DNA from 2 places in the Lentzea sp. NPDC037011 genome. Region 2 is predicted to be linked to the other one. Evidence: predicted binding sites of a transcription regulator. Region 2 holds the regulator's gene; the other holds the start of a gene.
What was found. Region 2 encodes HspR, which represses chaperone genes until heat shock. Its sites were predicted from a motif close to ANNTTGAGTNNNNNNNACTCAANNT; they were not measured.
Positions count from the first base shown of each region.

Region 1: a site for HspR is predicted at 4,082-4,106, ahead of lon (endopeptidase La). Genes of this name have one in related genera too.

Region 1 is NZ_JBVJRT010000010.1:233,021-243,241, forward strand. Features, by position in the region: gene ACZ7CH_RS29545 (YbhB/YbcL family Raf kinase inhibitor-like protein) at 1-223, opposite strand, end outside; gene ACZ7CH_RS29550 (polysaccharide deacetylase family protein) at 310-1,080, shown strand; gene ACZ7CH_RS29555 (AMIN-like domain-containing (lipo)protein) at 1,187-1,654, shown strand; gene lon (endopeptidase La) at 1,715-4,066, opposite strand; gene ACZ7CH_RS29565 (SAM-dependent methyltransferase) at 4,229-5,026, shown strand; gene srmL (PheS-related mystery ligase SrmL) at 4,999-6,027, opposite strand; gene ACZ7CH_RS29575 (patatin) at 6,161-8,041, opposite strand; gene ACZ7CH_RS29580 (CatB-related O-acetyltransferase) at 8,083-8,736, opposite strand; gene ACZ7CH_RS29585 (ABC transporter ATP-binding protein) at 8,775-10,221, opposite strand, start outside.
Region 2 is NZ_JBVJRT010000001.1:355,774-365,994, reverse strand. Features, by position in the region: gene ACZ7CH_RS01825 (serine hydroxymethyltransferase) at 1-1,026, opposite strand, end outside; ZMP/ZTP riboswitch at 1,041-1,125, opposite strand; gene ACZ7CH_RS01820 (FAD-binding oxidoreductase) at 1,132-2,235, opposite strand; gene ACZ7CH_RS01815 (pyridoxamine 5'-phosphate oxidase family protein) at 2,692-3,162, shown strand; gene ACZ7CH_RS01810 (TetR/AcrR family transcriptional regulator) at 3,167-3,733, opposite strand; gene ACZ7CH_RS01805 (SDR family oxidoreductase) at 3,817-4,713, shown strand; gene ACZ7CH_RS01800 (heat shock protein transcriptional repressor HspR) at 4,715-5,143, opposite strand; gene dnaJ (molecular chaperone DnaJ) at 5,150-6,316, opposite strand; gene grpE (nucleotide exchange factor GrpE) at 6,334-6,960, opposite strand; gene dnaK (molecular chaperone DnaK) at 6,957-8,825, opposite strand; gene ACZ7CH_RS01780 (DUF4097 family beta strand repeat-containing protein) at 9,014-9,850, opposite strand; gene ACZ7CH_RS01775 (hypothetical protein) at 9,934-10,221, opposite strand, start outside.

The DNA.
Region 1 (10,221 bases), on a different contig from region 2:
CCGACGGGGTCGGGGCGTCCGGGTCGAAGCAGGTGACGACGAAGCTGCGGGTCTCGGCCGGGAAACCGGACCAGGAGAGCTGCGGCGAGGTGTTGCCGCCCTCGAACACCTGGGCGTCGGGGAGCTGTTCGCCGTCGCGGACGTCCGCGGACGTGACGGAGAACGTGCCGACCGCGGGGAGCAGGGCGTAGGGGTCGGGAGCGACTGGACGCTCAAGGCTCATCGGAACTCCTCCTCTTTGTGATCATTTCGACCTTATCCCCGTGCAACCATGAGTGCCTGCGCGGCGTCTTCCGCGTGGAGGGGGAAATGATGTCCAAGTTGCGGCTTTGTGCTGCCTTTGTGCTGGTCGTGGTGTTGGTCGCATGTGCGCGGCAACCCGACGCGCAGCCGGGCGAGCTGGTGCTCACGACGGCGCCGCAGACGACCACCGCCACGACCGAGCAGCCGAAGCGGATGTTCGAGCCGCCGTACACGTACGGCACGGTGCAGGCGCACGCGCCGGCGGTCCACGACGGCATGGTGCCCGTCGTCACGCGCATCGAAACCGCCAAGCCGTACGTGTTCATCACGATCGACGACGGCGCGGTGCAGCACCCGAAGGCGCGCGAGCTGATGGAGAACGCGGGCGTGTGGCCGTCGCTGTTCCTCAACACCAAGTACGCCGAGGGGCACAAGGACTACTTCAAGCACATGCCCGTCACGGTCCACAGCCACACCACGAACCACCCGAACCTGCAGGGCAAGGGCTACGAGCTCCAGCGGCAGGAGATCTGCGGCAACGCCGACTTCCTCGCGGCCGAGTACGGCAAGCGGCCCACGTTGTTCCGCCCGCCGTTCGGCAACTACGACGCGAACACCCGCAGGGCGGCTGCCGGCTGCGGGTTCAAGGCGCTGGTCAACTGGACCGCCGCGGTCAACGACGGCCGGGTGCAGTTCCAGGTGGGCGACCGGCTGCGGCCGGGGGACATCGTGCTCATGCACTTCCGCACCACGTTCGTGGAGGACTTCACCGCGTTCCTGGAGCGGGCGAAGCACGACGGGCTGACGCCGGTGCCGCTGGAGGACTTCCTCGCCTGACCGCGCACCCGCGGTCGTCATCGACACCCACCCGCGGCGGCGACGCAACTGTGGCCCGGCTCACACGTCTTCAGGTCATCGAACGAGCCTTGAGAGGGGGCCGAAGATGAACACACGTCTCACCGCGGTGCTGGTGGCGGTGCTCGCGGTCGGCACAGTCGTCCCGACGGCGTCGGCGCAGAGCACACCGACGCTGTCCGACATCAGGACCGGCCGCAACACCGGGTTCGACCGGGTGGTGCTGGACCTGTCCGGCCTGCCGGCCGAGCACCGGGTCCGCGAGGTCACCGCTGTTTCGAACTGCGGGTCGGGGCTGCCGGTCGCCGTTCCCGGGAACGAGGTCCTGGAGGTCACGCTGATCGGTGCGGCCGCGCACGACGACGCCGGGAACCCGACCTACACCGGGTCGCGCAACTTCCCGACGCCCGGTCTGGAGAACGTCCGCGGGGTCGCGCTCACCTGTGACTTCGAGGCCACGCTGGGCATCGCCGTCGGGTACGGCGACGCCGCGTCGTGGCACCGGGTGTTCACGCTGACGGGTCCGAACCGGCTCGTCATCGACATCGGTCACTGAAAAGCCCCGCGGGGGCAGCAGTCGCCGCTGCTGCCCCCACGGGGGGTCTACCGGAGACCGTTACGCCGCAACGGTCTCCTGGGCCGTCTCCGCCGACAGCGCGTGCCGCAGCACCTCGGACACGTCCGAGACGAAGTGCACGGTCAGCTGCTCGCGCACCGACTCCGGCACGTCGTCCAGGTCCGGCTCGTTGCGCTGGGGCAGCAGCACGGTCGTGATGCCGGCGCGGTGGGCGGCGAGCAGCTTCTGCTTCACGCCGCCGATCGGCAGCACCCGGCCGGTCAGCGAGATCTCACCGGTCATCGCCACGTCCGAGCGCACCGGGCGGCCGGACAGCAGCGAGGCCAGCGCCGTCGTCATCGTCACGCCCGCGGACGGCCCGTCCTTCGGCACCGCACCCGCCGGGACGTGGACGTGCACACCCCGGTCGGCCAGCGCCGCGGCCTTGTCGTCGTGCGAACGCAGGTAGGACAACGCGATCTGCGCCGACTCCTTCATCACGTCGCCGAGCTGGCCGGTGAGCGTGACGCCGGTCGACCCGGTGTCCTTCGGGGCCAGCGAGGCCTCGATGAACAGCACGTCACCGCCGACGCCCGTGACGGCCAGACCCGTTGCCACACCGGGCACCGAGGTCCGCTCCGCCGACTCGGGCGTGTTCTTCGGGCTGCCCAGGTACGACTTGAGCGACGGCCGGTCGACCTCGATCGGCAGCTCCCGCTCGCCCAGCGCGACCTTCGCGGTCACCTTGCGCAGAATCCGCGCGAGGGACCGTTCCAGCTGCCGCACACCGGCTTCCCGCGTGTACTCGCTCGCGAGCTGGTGCAGGGCGGCTTCGTCGATCGCGACGTCCTGCGCCGTGAGACCGGCCCGGTCGAGCTGGCGCGGCAGCAGGTGGTCGCGGGCGATCGTGACCTTCTCGTCCTCGGTGTAGCCGTCGAGCTGCACGAGCTCCATGCGGTCGAGCAGCGGCGCCGGGATCGACTCCAGCACGTTCGCGGTCGCGAGGAACACCACGTCCGAGAGGTCGAGCTCGACCTCCAGGTAGTGGTCGCGGAACGTGTGGTTCTGCGCCGGGTCCAGCACCTCCAGCAACGCCGCCGTCGGGTCGCCGCGGTAGTCGGAGCCGACCTTGTCGATCTCGTCGAGCAGCACGACCGGGTTCATCGAACCGGCCTCGCTGATCGCGCGGACGATCCGGCCCGGCAACGCGCCGACGTACGTGCGGCGGTGACCGCGGATCTCGGCCTCGTCGCGCACGCCGCCCAGAGCGACCCGCACGAACTTCCGCCCCATGGCGCGCGCCACGGACTCGCCCAGCGACGTCTTGCCGACACCGGGGGGACCGACGAGCGCGAGCACCGCACCGGAACGACGACCGCCCACGACACCAAGACCGCGATCGGCCCGGCGCTTGCGCACGGCCAGGTACTCGGTGATGCGCTGCTTCACGTCGTCCAGACCCGCGTGATCGGCGTCGAGCACCTCACGCGCGGCCTTGATGTCGTACGAGTCCTCGGTCCGCTCGTTCCACGGCAGTTCGAGGACGGTGTCGAGCCACGTCCGGATCCAGCCCACCTCCGGCGACTGCTCCGAGGTGCGCTCCATCTTCTCGACCTCGGCGAGCGCCGCCTTCTCGACCTTCTCCGGCAGGCTCGCGGCCTCGACGCGGGCCCGGTAGTCGGCCTCCTCGGACGCCGGCTTGCCGTCGAGCTCGGCCAGCTCCTTGCGGATCGCGGCCATCTGCTGGCGCAGCAGGAACTCCCGCTGCTGCTTCTCGACGCCTTCCTTGACGTCCTTCGCGATCGTCTCGTTGACGTCGAGCTCGGTCAGGTGCGCCTGTCCCCACTCGACCAGCTTCTCCAGCCGCGCGGTGACGTCGCTCGTCTCCAGCAGCCAGATCTTCTGCTTCTCGTCGAGGTAGGGCGCGTAGCCGGCGAGGTCGGCGAGCGCGGACGGGTCGGTGATCTGCTGCACCGAGTCGACCATCTGCCACGCACCCCGCGTCTGCAGGACGTTCGTGACGATGGCCCGGTACTCGCGGGCCAGCTCCCGCGTCCGGTCGGTGACCGGCGACTCGTCGGTGACGGTCGCGTTCACCCACAGCGCCGCACCCGGTCCCGTGGTCCCCGTCCCGATCCGCACGCGCTTGGTACCGCGCACGACCGCCGCGCGCTCACCGCCCGGCAGGCGTCCCACCTGCTCGATCTCGGCCAGTGTGCCGACCGCCGCGTACTTCCCGTCCAGCCGTGGTACCAGCAGAACCTGGTGGTTCGCCGCCGTCGTGGCGGCGTCCACGGCGGCACGGGCCTCCGCGCTGGCGTCCGCACCGGAGATGCGGATCGGCACCACCATGCCGGGCAGCACCACAACGTCGTCCAGCGGCAGCACCGGCAGGGCCAACGTCTCGCCCATCTCCATCACCCTCCAAAGTTGAGTCTGTACCGCTCAACCAACTTCAGCGGGGTGGTGTTCCCCCGGTCCGTTCGCTGTGAGCGAGCGGGGAAGCGGGTGACACGGCGGGCGACCGGGCGTGTGGCGGTGGACACCCGTGCGGCGATTAGCGAGGATCTTCGCGTGAAGGAAGAGCTGAAGTGGGTCCCGTCCACGGTCGACGTCACGCGTCCGAGCGTCGCGCGGATGTACGACTACTACCTGGGCGGCTCGCACAACTTCGAAGCCGACCGCGCCGCCGCCAAGCAGGTGGAGAAGATCTTCCCCGGCATCGCCCACAGCGCGGGCGCCAACCGCTCGTTCCTGCGCAGGGCCGTGCGCCACCTGGTCGCGGAGGGCGTCGACCAGTTCCTCGACCTGGGCTCCGGCATCCCGACCGTGGGCAACGTCCACGAGATCGCCCAGCAGGACAACCCGTCGGCACGCGTGGTCTACGTGGACTTCGAGCCCGTCGCCGTGGCCCACAGCACCGCGCTGCTCGCCGACAACCCGCACGCCACGGCGTTGCAGGCCGACCTGCGCGCGCCCGCGAAGGTGCTGCACGCCGCCCGCGACGTCCTCGACTTCGACCGGCCGGTCGCGGTGCTGATCATCGCGGCCCTGCACTTCGTGCCCGACTCCGACGACCCGTACGGCGCCGCCGCCGAGTACATGGCCGCGTTCCCCTCCGGCTCGTACCTGGCGATCACGCACGCCACCCACGACGGCCTCACGCCGCAGGAACAGGAGGAGGCCGCGCAGGTCATGGCGGTGTACCGCAGCACCGACAACGCGATCAGCGTCCGCTCGCACGCCGAGGTCGTCCGCTTCTTCGACGGCATGGACGTGCTGGAGCCGGGCGTCGTCCCGGTGAACGAGTGGCGCCCGGACTCCTACGAGGACCGCATCAGCATCTACGGCGCGGTCGCCCGCAAGCGCTGAAGCAGCCGGTCCCTCAGCTCGTTCGTCTCGCGGTCGGTGAGGGTGCGCTCCGGCGCCCTCATCGTCACGCGGATGAGCACGTTCTTCTGCCCCGGCCGGGCATCGAGGCGCTCCCGGACGTGCGCGGGCAGCTCCTCGGCCGGTGTCTCGCTGAGAACCGCGATCTCCTCGACCAGGTCCTGCGGGTCCAGCGCGCGAATCCGGTCACCGAGCGTCTCGGCGTCCTCGTGCCCGTCGGCCACGATCGAGATGTCCCTGGTCGCGGCCGGGTGCCGGGAGATCGGGCGGTACTCGGCCAGGTCCCGCATCTGCTCCGCGATGCGCGCGTCCCCGTTGCGCAGCAGGCGGATGTCGGGAACGCCCTTGCGCAGCATCACCAACCGGTCGAGGCCCAGCCCCATCGCAAGCCCGTGCGGGTGGTCCTTGAGGACGTGCCGCGCCGCGTACCCGCACTCGCCGATCTCCACCCACTGGCCGTCGTGCCACACGTCGATCTGCTTGCCGTGCGTGGTGTACGGGTGTTCGGCGTCGATCGTGCGGTAGCGCTTGCCGGGGAGAACCGTGCTCACGACCACGTGGATCAGGTCTTCGAGCGGTTCGGCTCCGTGCGTTATGCGCCAGAGGTCGAGCTGGTGCGGTGTGCCCGTGTGCAGCCTGTCGACCGTGTCACGGCGGTAGACCAGACCGGGGCACAGGAGCGTGACGTCGGGCCGCGCGTCCTTGAGAGCGGGCGGGATCATCGCCGTCGTGTGGCTGCGCAACATGCACGTCTCGCTGACGTACCTCGTGTAGCGGGCATCGCGCGTGATGGCGTCGGCGGGATAGCCGAGGTGCTCGTAGTTGTGCTCCACCGGTACGAGCGGATGGTGGCGCACTTCTCTCGTGTCCGGCAACGCTGCCTTGAGGTCGGCGATCAGCAGTTGCATCGCGTGCGGGCCCTGGGCGGGATCGGTGAGGTCGCGGACCTTCAGGGCGCGCACGAGTTCATCGGTGCGGTACATGGGTTCTTCCCGTTCTCGGCGTGGGGTGCTGGTGCGAGGTCCCCCGACCGACGGGAAGGTGGTTCAGGCGCGCGCCACCGCCGCGGGTCGGGGGTGGCTGAATCGGCGCGTCATGTCCACGAGGGTAGCGCGCTCACTCGGGCGGTGTCAGCCGCAGATCCGGGTCCACCGGCGGTACCCCGTCGAACGGACCGCCCTCCGCGAGCCGGCCCACGTCGTCCAGCGCGACCTCGATCGCGTCGCGGTACGGGTCGCCGTCCGCCGGTGGGGTGCGGAACCACTCGTGCAGCGCCTCGGGGATCTCGAACCGGGCGAGCACGGCGTCGTAGAGCGCCTCACGGTCCTCGGCCTGCACGCCGAGCTCCTGGTACTCGCGCAACGCCATGCGCAGCCGGATCCAGCGGTAGCGGTCGGTGTTCTGCTGCTGCGTGAACCGCTCGCGCAGCAGATCGCCGGCCTTCTGCCCGCGCAACGCCAGCGTGCGGATGGTCTCGGGCGTCATGAACAGGTTCGTGCCGCCCTCGTCCTCCGCCTGGCGCACGTGCGCGATGCGGCCGCGGTAGCCGGGCAGCGCCGACTGCATCGTGTCCCGCCAGTCGAGGAACGTGTCCAGGATGGACATCAGGAACCCCGGCATCGACGTGAGCTGCCGGTAGGGCGTCCCGCTGTCCGACGCGTCCTGCTCGGGCAGCCACACCTCAGCCGTGTCGCCGTCGGGGTAGGACTGCAGGCTCAGCCCGAACGTGGGCCACCGCGGCAGCAGCGCGTCGAAGAAGTGGATCGGGAAGTTGCTGGTGATCCCGCCGTCGGAGAACCAGTGCACCTTCCCGCCGCGGCACAGCGGCACCGCCGCGATCAGGCCGGGGAACGACAGGCTCATCCGCACCGCCACCACCACCGGCAACCGCTCCCGGCCCGGCAGCTGCCGCAACGGCATGTGCTCGTGCAGCGGGCACCGGCCGTCCGCCGGTACGCCGTCCAGCTGCTCCACGACCCGTCGCGGCAGCACGTACCCCAGGCACTCCTCGCAGTACTGCCACTCCTCGCTGAGCGGCAACCGGTACGGCCGCCCCTCGGACAGGTCGGTGGTCATCAGCACGAGGTTGACCTCGCCCAGATCCCCGAACGTCAACGCGCGTTCGGTGCCCGCGAGCTCGTCGAGCCGGTCCGCCAGCCAGTCCGCGAGCGGCGGCACCCCGGTCGACTTCGGCACCCCCGCCAACCGGTCGAGCCACGACGGCCGGAAGTCACCCGTGCCCGGCACGAGTCCGAAGTGGACGGCGCGGGCGTTGTTCTTCATATACCGCTGCATCGCATACGCGTACGTGGCGATCAACGCGCTGACCATCGCCAGCGTCAACACCAGCCACACCAGCAACACGACCGCCGCCGTGCCGTAGTGCCGGGCGAACACCATGCCGAGCACCAGCGGCACCGCCATGAACACCCATGCCTGCCAAGGCAAGCTGTTCCGCAACGGCCACAACACCAACGGCACACATGCCACCGCCACGACCGTGAGCGCTATCGCGAGCCACGGCAGGTACTCCCGCGGCGCCAGCCAGGCCGACCACAGCACCGGCCCGGTCAGCCACAGCAGCGCCATCAGCCCGAGCACGGCCTTCGCCCGCAACCCGACCGCGCCGAGCAACGCGAAGAACAGGCACGACACCGCACTGCGCCCGGTCGTCGCCCGCTGCTGCATGGTGGCGACGACGATCCGGTACAGCGCGCGCGTCTTGGCGTTCGGCTGGAACAGCTGCGCCAGCCGCCACCGGTCCGCCCCGGTGCCGCCGGCGAACCAGTCGACCAGCCCCGCGAGCTTCTCGAACCCGCCGCTGCCGCGCCCCTTCTCGGCGGCGGCGGCGAACGCCGCGGCGATCGCCCCCGCCGACGCGCCGCCGATCTGCCGGAACTCGTAGTGGCGTGCCAGCGACGCGACAGCCAGCGGGTACACGACTCCGCTGGTCGTGCCGCCGCGCATCGTCAGGTCGCAGTAGCGGTCGTACTCCATGTGCCCATGGTCGCGCGATCACCACGGTCCGTCAGCGATGTTCACTCAGACGCCACCGAACCGGTCCCGTCCCGTGCTGCCGGCGGGTCCTGCAAGCCTTCCGCCGCCGCGACCGCGGCCAGCTCGGCCGGTGTCCCCGCCATGATCACCCGCACGTGCTCCGTCACCTTCTCCACGGGCCACTCCCACCACGCGACCCGTTGCAGCACGGCGACCTCCTCGTCGCTGTACCGCGTCCGCAGCAGCCGGGCCGGGTTGCCGCCGACGATCCCGTACGCGGGCACGTCCCCGACCACCACCGACCCGGCGGCCACGATCGCCCCGTCACCGATCCGCACGCCGGGCATGACCACCGACCGGTACCCGAGCCACACGTCGTTGCCCACCACCGTGTCCCCGCGCGACGGCGCCCCCAGCGCGATGTCCAGCGTCTTCTCCGCCCAGGCCCCGCCGAAGATCGTGAACGGGAACGCCGACACGCCGGACATGCCGTGGTTGGCGCCGGACATGATGAACCGCACCCCTTCTGCCAGCGCGCAGTAGCGGCCGATGACCAGCTTCTCGGGGCCGAAGTTGTAGAGCACGTTGCGGTGCTCGAACTCCATGGCGTGGTGCGGGTCGTCGTAGTAGGTGTACTCGCCGATCTCGATCTGCGGGTTCTTGACCAACGGCTTGAGGAGCACGGTGCGGGGCATGTCCGGCAACGGGTAGAGGTTGTCGGGCGAGGGGATGGTCACGGCGCTCCGATCGGCTCTTCGCTGAACTGGGTGCGGTACAGCTTGGCGTAGTGGCCGCCGAGAGCCAGCAGGGACTCGTGGGTGCCGCGTTCGACGACCTGGCCGGCGTCGACGACGAGGATCTGGTCGGCGGCGCGGACGGTGGACAGGCGGTGGGCGATCACCAGCGAGGTGCGGCCGGCGAGGGCTTCCACCAGTGCCTCCTGCACGGCCGCCTCGGAGCGGGAGTCCAGGTGCGCGGTGGCCTCGTCCAGGATCACGACGCGGGGCTTGGCGAGCAGCAGGCGGGCGATGGTGAGGCGCTGGCGCTCGCCGCCGGACAGGCGGTAGCCGCGTTCGCCGACGACCGTGTCGAGCTGGTCGGGCAACGACAACACCAGGTCGGCGAGGCGCGCGCGGCGCAGGGCGTCCCACAGCTCCTCGTCGGTGGCGGCCGGTGCGGCGAGGCGCAGGTTGGCGCCGATCGACTCGTGGAACAGGTGGCCGTCCTGCGTCACCATGCCGACGGTCTCGCGCAACGAGTCGAACGACAGCGTGCGGACGTCCACACCGGACAGCCGGACGGCGCCGGAGTCGGCGTCGTACAGGCGGGGGAGCAGGGAGGCGATCGTCGACTTGCCCGCACCCGAGGCGCCGACCAGTGCGATCAGCGAGCCCGGCGCGGCCGTGAAGGAGATGCCGCGCAGGACCGCGTCACCGCCGCGCGTGTCGAGGGTGGCGACCTCCTCCAGCGAGGCCAGGGAGACCTTGTCCGCGGCCGGGTAGGCGAAGTGGACGTCGTCGAACTCCACCGAGACCGGGCCGTCGGGCACGGAGACCGCGTCGGGCTCCTCCTTGATCAGCGGCGGCAGGTCGAGCACCTCGAAGACGCGCTCGAACGACACCAGCGCCGTCATCACGTCCACACGCGCACCGGCCAAGGCGGTCAACGGGGCGTAGAGGCGCGTCAGCAGCAGCGCCAGCGTCACGATCGTGCCGGGTGCCATCTGACCCATGAACGCGAAGTAGCCGCCGAGGCCGTAGACCAACGCAAGGGCCAGCGACGACACCAACGTCAACGCCACCAGGAACAGCCACTGCGCAACGGCCGTGCGCACACCGATGTCACGCACACGCCGAGCGCGCGCACCGAACTCCGCGCTTTCCAGGGCGGGACGGCCGAAGAGCTTGATCAGGGTCGCGCCGGGAGCGGAGAACCGCTCGGTCATCTGGGTCGTCATGGCCGAGTCGAGGTTCGCGGCCTCGCGGTGCATGGACGCCAGGCGCCTGCCCATGCGCCGCGCCGGGATCAGGAACACCGGCAGCAGCGCCATCGCGAGAACGGTGACCTGCCACGACAGCGTCAGCATCACGACCAGCGTGAGCACCAGCGCGATCAGGTTCGTGACGACACCGGAGATCGTCTCGGAGAACGCCCGCTGCGCGGCGATCACGTCGTTGTTG
Region 2 (10,221 bases):
CGGCACCGCGTTGTAGTTGAGCTCGATGCCCGCCCGGTCCAGTGCCCGCGCGGCCGGCTTGCCGCCGATGCCCCTGGACGTCAGGTCGATCAGGATCAGGTGGTTGTCGGTGCCACCGGAGACCAAGTCGAAGCCCCGCTCCAGCAACGCGGCCGCGAGCGCCTGTGCGTTGGCCACGACGGTGTGCGCGTACTCGCGGAACGCCGGCTGCGCCGCCTCGTGCAGGGCCACGGCGATGGCGGCGGTCGTGTGGTTGTGCGGGCCACCCTGCAGGCCGGGGAAGACAGCGCGGTCGACGGCCCTGGCGTGCTCGGCGTCGCTGAGGATCATGGCGCCACGCGGGCCGCGGAGCGTCTTGTGCGTGGTCGTGGTGATCACCGGGGCGTGGCCGACCGGGGACGGGTGGGCGCCGCCCGCGACGAGACCCGCGATGTGCGCGATGTCGGCGACCAGGACGGCGTCGACTTCGGCTGCGATGGCGGCGAACGCCGGGAAGTCGATCGTGCGCGGGATGGCCGTGCCACCGCAGAAGATCACCTTCGGGCGTTCGGCGAGCGCGAGGGAGCGGACCTGGTCCAGGTCGACGACGCCGGTGTCCTTGCGCACGTCGTACTGCACCGCGTGGAACCACCTGCCGGTCGCGGACACGTTCCAGCCGTGGGTCAGGTGGCCGCCCATCGGCAGCGACATGCCCATCACCGTGTCGCCCGGCGACAGGAACGCGAGGTACACCGCGAGGTTCGCGGGCGCGCCGGACAGCGGCTGGACGTTGGCGTGGTCCACGCCGAACAGGGCCTTCGCGCGGTCGATCGCGAGCTGTTCGACCTGGTCGACGACCTGCTGGCCCTCGTAGTACCGCTTGCCGGGGTACCCCTCGGAGTACTTGTTCGTCAGCACCGAGCCCGTTGCCTCAAGCACGGCGGCGGACACGTCGTTCTCCGACGCGATCATGCGCAGCCTGCGGGACTGGCGGGCGGACTCGGCCTCGATCAGTGCGGCGATCTCGGGATCGACCTGGGAGAGCACGGCTCAGCTCCACACCGGTGCACCCAGGCGTTCGGTGCGCTCGGCAGTCGCTTCCCGGTGGTCGGTTCCACCCTCGGCACGCCAGTCGCTTTCGACGTGCCGAGCCTAGTCCAGCGTGAACGGGTCGTACTTGATCCGGTCGAGCGGAGTTCCCGCGACCAGCATGCGGGACACCGTCGACCTGATCATCGCCGGGCTGCCGCAGACCAGGACGTCGCGTTCCTCCCACGCGCCGTAGCGGGTGACCACGTCGGCCAGGGTGCCCTGCTCGACACCGCGGACGCCGGGGTCCGACTCCAGCACCGGCACGACCGTGAGCCACGGGTTCGTGGTCGCGATGCGCTGCAGGTTGTCCAGGTCGTAGAGGTCCTCGCGGGTGCGGCCGCCGTAGAACAGGTGCACGCGCGGGTTGTCGCCCCACTGCGCCATCTCGTCGATGATCGCGTGCATCGGCGCGACGCCCGTGCCACCGGCCACCATCAGGATGTCCGACCCGGACGTGCGGTCGACCGAGAGGCGTCCCATCGGCGGTCCGATGCGCCACGTGTCGCCGGCCTGCGTGTGGCCGACCACCGAGCGCGACACCCAGCCGCCGTCGACGGACCGGATGTGGAACTCGATGATGCCGTCCTCGCGCGGCGCGTTCGCCGGCGTGTAGTAGCGCCACAGCCGCTTGCGCTGCGGCGTCTCGACGGACACGTACTGCCCGGCGCGGTAGTTGACCGGGTGGTCGGGCTGCAGCCGCACGACCGCCAGGTCCCACGACACGCGCTGGTGCTCCAGCACCGTCGCGTGCCAGTACGCGGGCCCGTTGTCGGCGTCGGCCGCCTCCTGCATCGCGCGGGCCATCAGCGTGTACGCCTCGGCCCAGGCCATCTCGACCTTCGGCGTCCAGGCGGCACCGGCGAACTTCTTCACCGCCGACAGCAGTGCCGTGCCGACCGCCTCGTAGTGGACGTTGATGACACCGAACTTGCGGTGGTCGCGGCCCAGCTGGCGGAGGAAGGGGATCAGGTCGTCCGGGCGGTCGACCATCTGCACCACGTGCACCAGGGCGCGCAGCAGACGGCTCCGCTGCACCTCCATGTTGGCGGGGAACATCTCGCGTGTGGCGGGCGAGAGCGAGAAGAGCATCCCGTAGAAGAACTTCGCCACTTCTTCGGAATGCGGCTCCACCACCGCGAAGCTCTCCCGGATCATCCGCACCATCGCGGTGACGCCAGGCGGGGGTTCACGGTGTGGCGGGGTAGGGATGGGGCTCAGCACAGCGTTCGCAGTCATGGTCCGCGCGCAGTCTCCACGTTCTTCGTCCTGGCACCGGTGAGGCGCCGTGCTCGTCAAACATCCGTCCCCCGACGGGGTGGACACTAACCTCTGTTCTGGCCTTCCGACTCCTTGATGCCACCTTCGAGCGAAGCATGACTACGGTACGCAACTGCTTGTTACCGCAACAGTGTGAATCTGAGGGTCCCTCCGTACCGAGTTGCGCGCTTGCGTGCAACGGTGTGGCGCGTGTCCTTGCCTGAATTGACTGGAACCACCTCACCCAACCGTGTCGAACATCCCGGCTCCCGCGGCGAGCACTTCCTCCAATGTGCCCTGGAGACCTCCGATCGCGCCACACGCTTCTACTCGGACCAGGTACTGGACCACCTCAACCCCGCGATGGCCGAGTTCGTCGGCCGGATGGAGATGGCGTTCATCTCGACCTCCGACGCCGACGGCGAGTGCGACTCGACGCTGCGCGCCGGACCCGCGGGCTTCATCCGGGTGGTCGACCCGAGGACCGTCGCGTACCCCGAGTACCGCGGCAACGGCGTCATGGCCTCGCTCGGCAACATCATGGAGAACCCGCACGTCGGCATGCTGATGGTGGACTTCACCGAGGACCTGATCGGCCTGCACGTCAACGGCAGGGCCCGCATCGCGCCGCGCGAGGAGTTCCCCACCGAGGACCGCAAGGTGGAGCGCTGGGTCGTCGTGCAGGTGCAGGAGGCCTACGTCCACTGCCGCAAGCACATCCCCCGCATGGTGCCGGTGGACCGCATCCGCGACTGGGGCACCGACGACGCGAAGCGCAAGGGCGGCGACTACTTCGGGGTGAAGGCCGGCAAGGGGTCTGGCGAGGAGTCGTGAGCGGCTAGCCGAGCGTCGCGGCCGCGGTCCGCACCTCGGCGACCGACCGCCGGACGACGTCGGACCAGTCCCCGGTGGTCGTCACCCACGTGCCGTACGCGCGTTCGAAGGCGAGCACGCCGAGCTCGGCGGCCACCGCTGCCGCCAGCTCGGCGACGCCGCGGCGTTCGAGCGCGTCCTTCATGGCCACGCCGAACCCGACCATCTTCAGCGCCGACCGCTCACGCAGTTCCAGGTGGTCCTCGATCACCGCCTGCCGCTGCGGGCCGTGCGCCCGGTGCTCGTCGGTGAACCAGGTGCCGACCGCGACCAGCGCCGCCTCGACCGCGGCCAGCGGTTCCGCCTGCTCCGGCGCGCAGGCGATGCCGGTGGTGAGCACCTCGGCGAGCTGGTCCTGACCGCCGAACAGCACCTCGCGCTTGTCCCGGAAGTGCCGGAAGAACGTGCTCTTGGTGAGCCCGGCGCGTTCGGCGATCTGCGCGACCGCGGTGTTGTCGTACCCCTGCTCGCCGAACAGGTCGAGTGCGGCGCGCACCAACCGCTCCCGCGCGTCCGGCTCCCATCGACCCATGACCCCATCCTAAGTGATGCGACTAAGTCCCATCACTCTGCTACGGTTGATGAGACCAAGTCCCATCACCTTGAGGAAGTGCGATGAAGGTTTTCGTCACGGGCGCCAGCGGTCACGTCGGTTCGGCGCTGGTCCCGGAGCTGCTGGGAGCCGGGCACGAGGTCGTCGGCCTGGCCCGGTCCGACATGTCCGCCGCCAGGCTGGAGGCCTGGGGCGCCCGGGTCCGGCGCGGTGACCTCGACGACCTGGACGGGCTGCGCAAGGCCGCGGTCGAGGCGGACGCGGTGGTCCACCTGGCGTTCAAGCACGAGGAGATGTTCGCCGGCGACTACGCGGGTGCCGCCGGAGCCGACCTGGCGGTGGTCAAGGCGTTCCTCGACGAGCTCTCCGGCACCGGCAAGGCCCTGATCGGCACCAGTGGCACGCTGTCATACGCCGGGCTGGGCCGCACCGCGACGGAGGAGGAGCGGGTCGCCGACAGCGACACCCGCGGTGCCGCCCGCAACGCGATCGTCGACGCCGCGGACGTGCGCGGTTCGGTGGTCGTGCTGCCGCCCACCGTGCACAGCCCGCTCGACACGGCCGGGTTCATCCCGATCCTGGTCAGGACCGCGCGGGAGAAGGGCGTGTCCGGCTACCCCGGTGACGGCACGAACCGCTGGTCCGCGGCGCACACCCTGGACGCGGCGCGGCTGTACCGGCTGGCGGTGGAGGCGGCGCCTACGGGCGCGGTGCTGCACGCGGTGGCCGAGGAGGCCGTGCCGATGCGCACCATCGCCGAGGCGATCGGGCGCAAGCTCGGCCTGCCGGTCGAGAGCATTCCCGCGGAACGAGCGCAGGAGCACTTCGGGCCGTTGGCGTTCATGGTGACGCGGGACGCACCGACGTCCAGCGCGCGCACGAGGACGCTGCTGGGGTGGGAACCGCAGGAACCCGGCCTCCTGGCGGACCTGGAGACCGGGTTCTACTTCGAGCGGTGAGCTACTTGCGCGGCTTGGGCTTCCACACCACGAGCGCCGTCTCCTGCCGCACCGGGACCAGGTCCCTGCGGTAGGAGGCGTGCACCGCGGCCGCCGCGGAGTCGGCGGCGGCCAGTGCCTGGGCCAGCTCCTGGGACAGCTCGGTCACGCGGGCGCGCAGGGCGTCGACCTGGTGCTCCAGGTCGATGATGCGCTTGATGCCGGCGAGGTTCACGCCCTCCTCCTGGGAGAGGCGCTGGACCTCGCGCAGCAGCACGATGTCGCGCATCGAGTAGCGGCGGCCGCCGCCGGAGGTGCGGCCCGGCGACACGAGGCCCATCCGGTCGTAGGACCGCAGGGTTTGCGCGTGCAGGCCGGAGAGCTGTGCTGCCACCGAGATGACGAAGAACGGCGTGTCCTCGTCAGTCCCCGGCGGGAACGGAAAACTCACCGGAACTCACCGCCCTTCCAGCAGCGCGTTCAGCTCACCTCGCGGGTCGTGCTCCTTGGTCACGTCCGCGTACGCCTCCAGGGCCGTGCGCGCCTCGGAGGACAGGTTGTTCGGGACGGCGACCTCCAGCGTGATCAGCAGATCGCCCTGGCTGCCGTCCTTGCGGGTGATGCCCTTGCCGCGCGCCCTCAGCACGCGCCCGGAAGCGGTGCCGGCCGGCACCTTCAAGGTCACCTTGCCGTCCAGCGTCGGCACGGTCAACGTCGTGCCCAGCGCCAGCTCGGGGAACGTCATCGGCGCGGTCAGCGTCAGGTCGTTGCCCTGGCGGCCGAACACGCTGTGCGGGTTGACGTGCACGCGGACGAACAGGTCGCCAGACGGTCCGCCGTTGCGCCCCGGTTCGCCCTGTCCCGCCAGGCGGATCCGCTGGCCGTCGTCGACCCCCGAGGGAATCCGGACGGTCAGCGTGCGGGTGCGGGTGCTGACGCCGTCGCCACCGCACTCGACGCACGGGTCGTCGATGATCCGGCCGGTGCCGCGGCAGTCGCGGCACGGCTCGCTGAACGCGAACGCGCCCTGCGACCGCGTGACCAGGCCGGAACCCGAGCAGGTCGCGCAGGTGTGCGGCGTCGTGCCCGGCTTGGCGCCGGAGCCGCCGCAGGTCGTGCACGCGGCCGGTGAGGACAGCCGCAGTGGCACCTGCGCGCCCCTCACCGCCTCGGTGAAGTCGAGCCGGACGTCGGTCTCGACGTCCTCGCCGCGACGGGGACGCGTGGCCGAGGCCGCACCGCCGCCACCGCGCCGGTTGAACAGGCCGCCGAGCAGGTCGCCCAGGCCACCGCCACCGCCACCGGTGCCCTGCGCCGCCCGGCCGAACAGGTCGTTGACGTCGAAGCCGCCGGCACCGCCGAAGCCGCCGGGGAAGCCCCCTCCGCCCGCGAACAGGCGACGAGCCTCGTCGTACTGCTTGCGCTTCGCCGCGTCGGACAGCACCCCGTAGGCCTCGGAGACGGCCTTGAAGCGGGCCTCCGCCTTGGCGTCGCCGGGGTTGGCGTCGGGGTGCAGCTCACGGGCGAGCTTGCGGTACGACTTCTTGATCTCGTCCGCCGAGGCGTCGGAGGAGACGCCCAGTTCGCGGTAGAAGTCCTTCTCGATCCAGTCCCTAGCACTCACCGGACGTCTCCCTCCCTTCAGCTCTCTTCAGCGGGTGCTGCCGGCTCGTGGTCCGTCACGGCGACGAGCGCCGGGCGGACGAGCTTCTCGCCGAACCGGTAGCCGCGCCGCAGCACGGCGGTGACGGTCGGGCCCTCGACGTCCGGGGACGTGCTGTGCTGCACGGCCTCGTGCACCGACGGGTCGAACGCCTCGCCCTCGTGCGCGAACGGCTCCAGGCCGGTCTTCTGCAGCGTGGACACGAGCTTGTCCGCCACCGCCTTGAACGCGCCGGTCAGGTCGCCGTGAGCGGCGGCCCGTTCGACGTCGTCCAGCAGCGGCAGGAGCTCGGCGGCCACGGACGCCTTCGCGTTGTTGATCACCGCTTCCCGGTCGCGTTCCACCCGCTTGCGGTAGTTCGCGTACTCGGCGGTGAGCCGCTGCAGGTCCGCGGTGCGCTCGTCGAGCTGGGCCTTCAGCTCGACGGCGGCGTCGTCCACGAACTCGGCGGCGACCACGGTCTCGTCGGTCTCCTGGGCTGCGCCCTCCTCCGCCGGAGCGGCCGGCGCGCGGACCTCGCCCGTTTCGGGGTCGATCCGGCGCCGGTCGTTCACGACGAGGGGAGGCTGCTGCTCGTCAGGAGCTGCGTGCCTCGGCTCGGTCACTTCTTCTCGTCCTCGTCCACGATCTCGGCGTCGACGACGTCGTCGTCCTTGTCGGACTTGGCCTGGCCGGCACCGGCCGCACCGGCACCCGCACCGGGGGCCTCGGCACCCGCCGCGCCCGGCGCGTTGGCGTAGATCGCCTGGCCGATGGCCTGCGACTCGGTCGCGAGCTTCTCCACCGCGGCCTTGATGGCGTTGATGTCGGTGCCCTTGAGCGCCTCGTTCGCCTCGGCGACGGCGGCGTTGACCTTGTCCTTGATCTCCGCCGGGAGCTTGTCGTCGTTCTCCTTGACGACCTTCTCCGTCTGGTAGACCAGCGTCTCGGCCTGGTTGCGGACCTCGACCTCCTCGCGGCGGCGCTTGTCCTCCTCCGCGTGGGCCTCGGCGTCCTTGACCATGCGGTCGATGTCGTCCTTCGGCAGCGCGGAGCCACCGGTGATCGTCATCGACTGCTCCTTGCCGGTGCCCAGGTCCTTCGCCGACACGTGGACGATGCCGTTCGCGTCGATGTCGAAGGTGACCTCGATCTGCGGCACGCCGCGCGGGGCCGGGGGCAGACCGGTCAGCTCGAACATGCCGAGCTTCTTGTTCTGCGACGCGATCTCGCGCTCGCCCTGGAAGACCTGGATCTGCACGGACGGCTGGTTGTCGTCCGCCGTCGTGAAGGTCTCGGACCGCTTGGTCGGGATCGTGGTGTTGCGCTCGATCAGCTTGGTCATGATGCCGCCCTTGGTCTCGATGCCGAGGGACAGCGGGGTGACGTCGAGCAGCAGGACGTCCTTGACCTCGCCCTTGAGGACACCGGCCTGCAGGGCGGCGCCGACGGCGACGACCTCGTCCGGGTTCACGCCCTTGTTGGGCTCGCGGCCGCCGGTCAGCTCCTTGACGAGCTCCGCGACGGCGGGCATGCGGGTCGAGCCGCCGACGAGCACGACGTGGTCGATGTCGCCGACGGAGACGCCGGCGTCCTTGATCACGTTGTTGAACGGCGCGCGGGTGCGCTCGAGCAGGTCGGACGTGATGCGCTGGAACTCGGCGCGCGACAGCGTCTCGTCGAGGAACAGCGGGTTCTTGTCCGCGTCGACCGTGATGTAGGGCAGGTTGATGGACGCCTGCGCCGAGCTGGACAGCTCGATCTTGGCCTTCTCAGCGGCCTCGCGGATCCGCTGCAGGGCCATCTTGTCCTTGGTCAGGTCGATGCCGTTGGCCTGCTTGAAGCGCTCGACCAGCCAGTCGACGACGCGCTGGTCCCAGTCGTCGCCACCGAGGTGGTTGTCACCGGAGGTCGCGCGGACCTCGACGACGCCGTCACCGAGCTCGAGCAGCGAGACGTCGAACGTGCCGCCACCGAGGTCGAAGACCAGGATGGTCTGCTCCTTCTCGCCCTTGTCGAGGCCGTACGCCAGAGCGGCGGAGGTCGGCTCGTTGACGATGCGGAGCACGTTGAGACCCGCGATCTGGCCGGCCTCCTTGGTGGCCTGCCGCTGCGCGTCCTCGAAGTAGGCCGGGACGGTGATGACCGCGTCGGTGATCTCCTCGCCCAGGTACGCCTCGGCGTCGCGCTTGAGCTTCATGAGCACGCGCGCGCTGATCTCCTGCGAGGTGTACTTCTTGCCGTCGACCTCGTCGGTCTTCCAGTCGGTGCCGATGTGGCGCTTGACCGAGCGGATGGTGCGGTCGACGTTGGTGACGGCCTGGTTCTTCGCGGGCTGACCCACGAGGACCTCGCCGTTCTTGGCGAAAGCGACGATGGACGGGGTCGTCCTCGAGCCCTCCGAGTTGGCGATGACCGTCGGCTCACCGCCCTCGAGAACGGCGACGACGGAGTTGGTCGTCCCCAAGTCGATGCCGACTGCACGCGCCATTGGAGTTCCTTCCGCTAGTACTTGTTGAGCGTTGCTGGCTCAAGTTTGCCACCTTGCTCAACCTTGAGCCTACCCGACTCAAGCTTTCTGACTGGCACAACGGCCGGGAAGCTCCCGTTGTTCCCTCAGAACGCCACGAGGGCCACCCCTTGTGGAGTGGCCCTCGACACAGTCCCCCTCGGACGGACTCAGATGGCGAGCACCCGGACCTCGCCGGAACCGGTGGTGAGGTTGAGCTCGAGCGGTGCGTCCGGTGCGGTCGCGACCTGGATGTCGCGGTCACCGCTGCCCGACACCCCGGTGATCCGGTACGGACCACCCGGCACCCGTACGTCCACGTCGCCGGAGCCGGAGTTGACCCGCACTGACCGCGGCTCCGCCATGATCAGCTCGACCCGTCCCGAGCTGGCGTCGGCGATCACCTCGCCGCTCAGGGACGAGCCGTCGATGTCACCGGACCTCGTGACGGCGAGCAGCTTGCCCTTCACCGTGTTCAGCTCGATGTGCCCGGACCCGAGGTCCGCGGTCACGGTGCCGCCGACCCTGGTGGCCCGGAAGTTGCCGGACCCGGTGTTCACCTTGACGTCCCCCGAGATGTCCAGGGTGGTGATGTCCCCGGAGCCGGTCGCGTACTCGACGGACGCGAGACCCTCGACGACCGCGTCGCCCGAGCCCACGTCGCCGACGACCCTGATGCCGGCGGCGGGCACGAGCACCTCGTAGTTGGCCTCGCAGTTGTCGCCGCAGGTGTCCAGCACCAGCGTGTCGCCCTCGACCCGGTGCGTGGTGCCCCCCGGCTTGTTGTTCTTGGCGTGCTCCACCCTGCGGTGGACCTTCGTCCCGGTCAGGCCCTCCTGGTACCTGATCGTCACGTCACCCGACCCGTTGCGCGCACGCACGGACGTGAACGTTTCCGCGACGACGTAGTCATCGGAGAACTCGTACTTCACGATGCGGATGCCACAGCCCGTCAGCGCCGTGAGCACCGTCCCCGCCACCAACGCCACCAGCGCTGCCCTCATCATGGGCACAAAAGTAGAGCCGGCCGGGGTCCGGCCACACGGCAGTCAGCCCCCGGAGGCGGGGTGGGGTTCTCCCTACCCCGTGCCTAGACCAGGTCTTCGAGCACCGCGCGCAGGGCCGGTGCGGTCCGCGCCGGGTCGTTGAGGAACCGCGACGACGCCAGCACGTGCGCGGGCGCGATCCGCTCCCAGAGCAGGCCCTCGACCGGCACCTCGGCGATGTGCAGCTCCACGCTCTGCGCCCACCGCCCGATCCGCGACTCGATGCCGCGCAGCACGTCGCCGATCGGCAGCGCGGCCGGGCTCTGCACCCGGTGCAGCTCCTGGATGCCGGGCTTGAGCGCGAGCACCGCCGTCCGGCTGGCGGGCCGGGT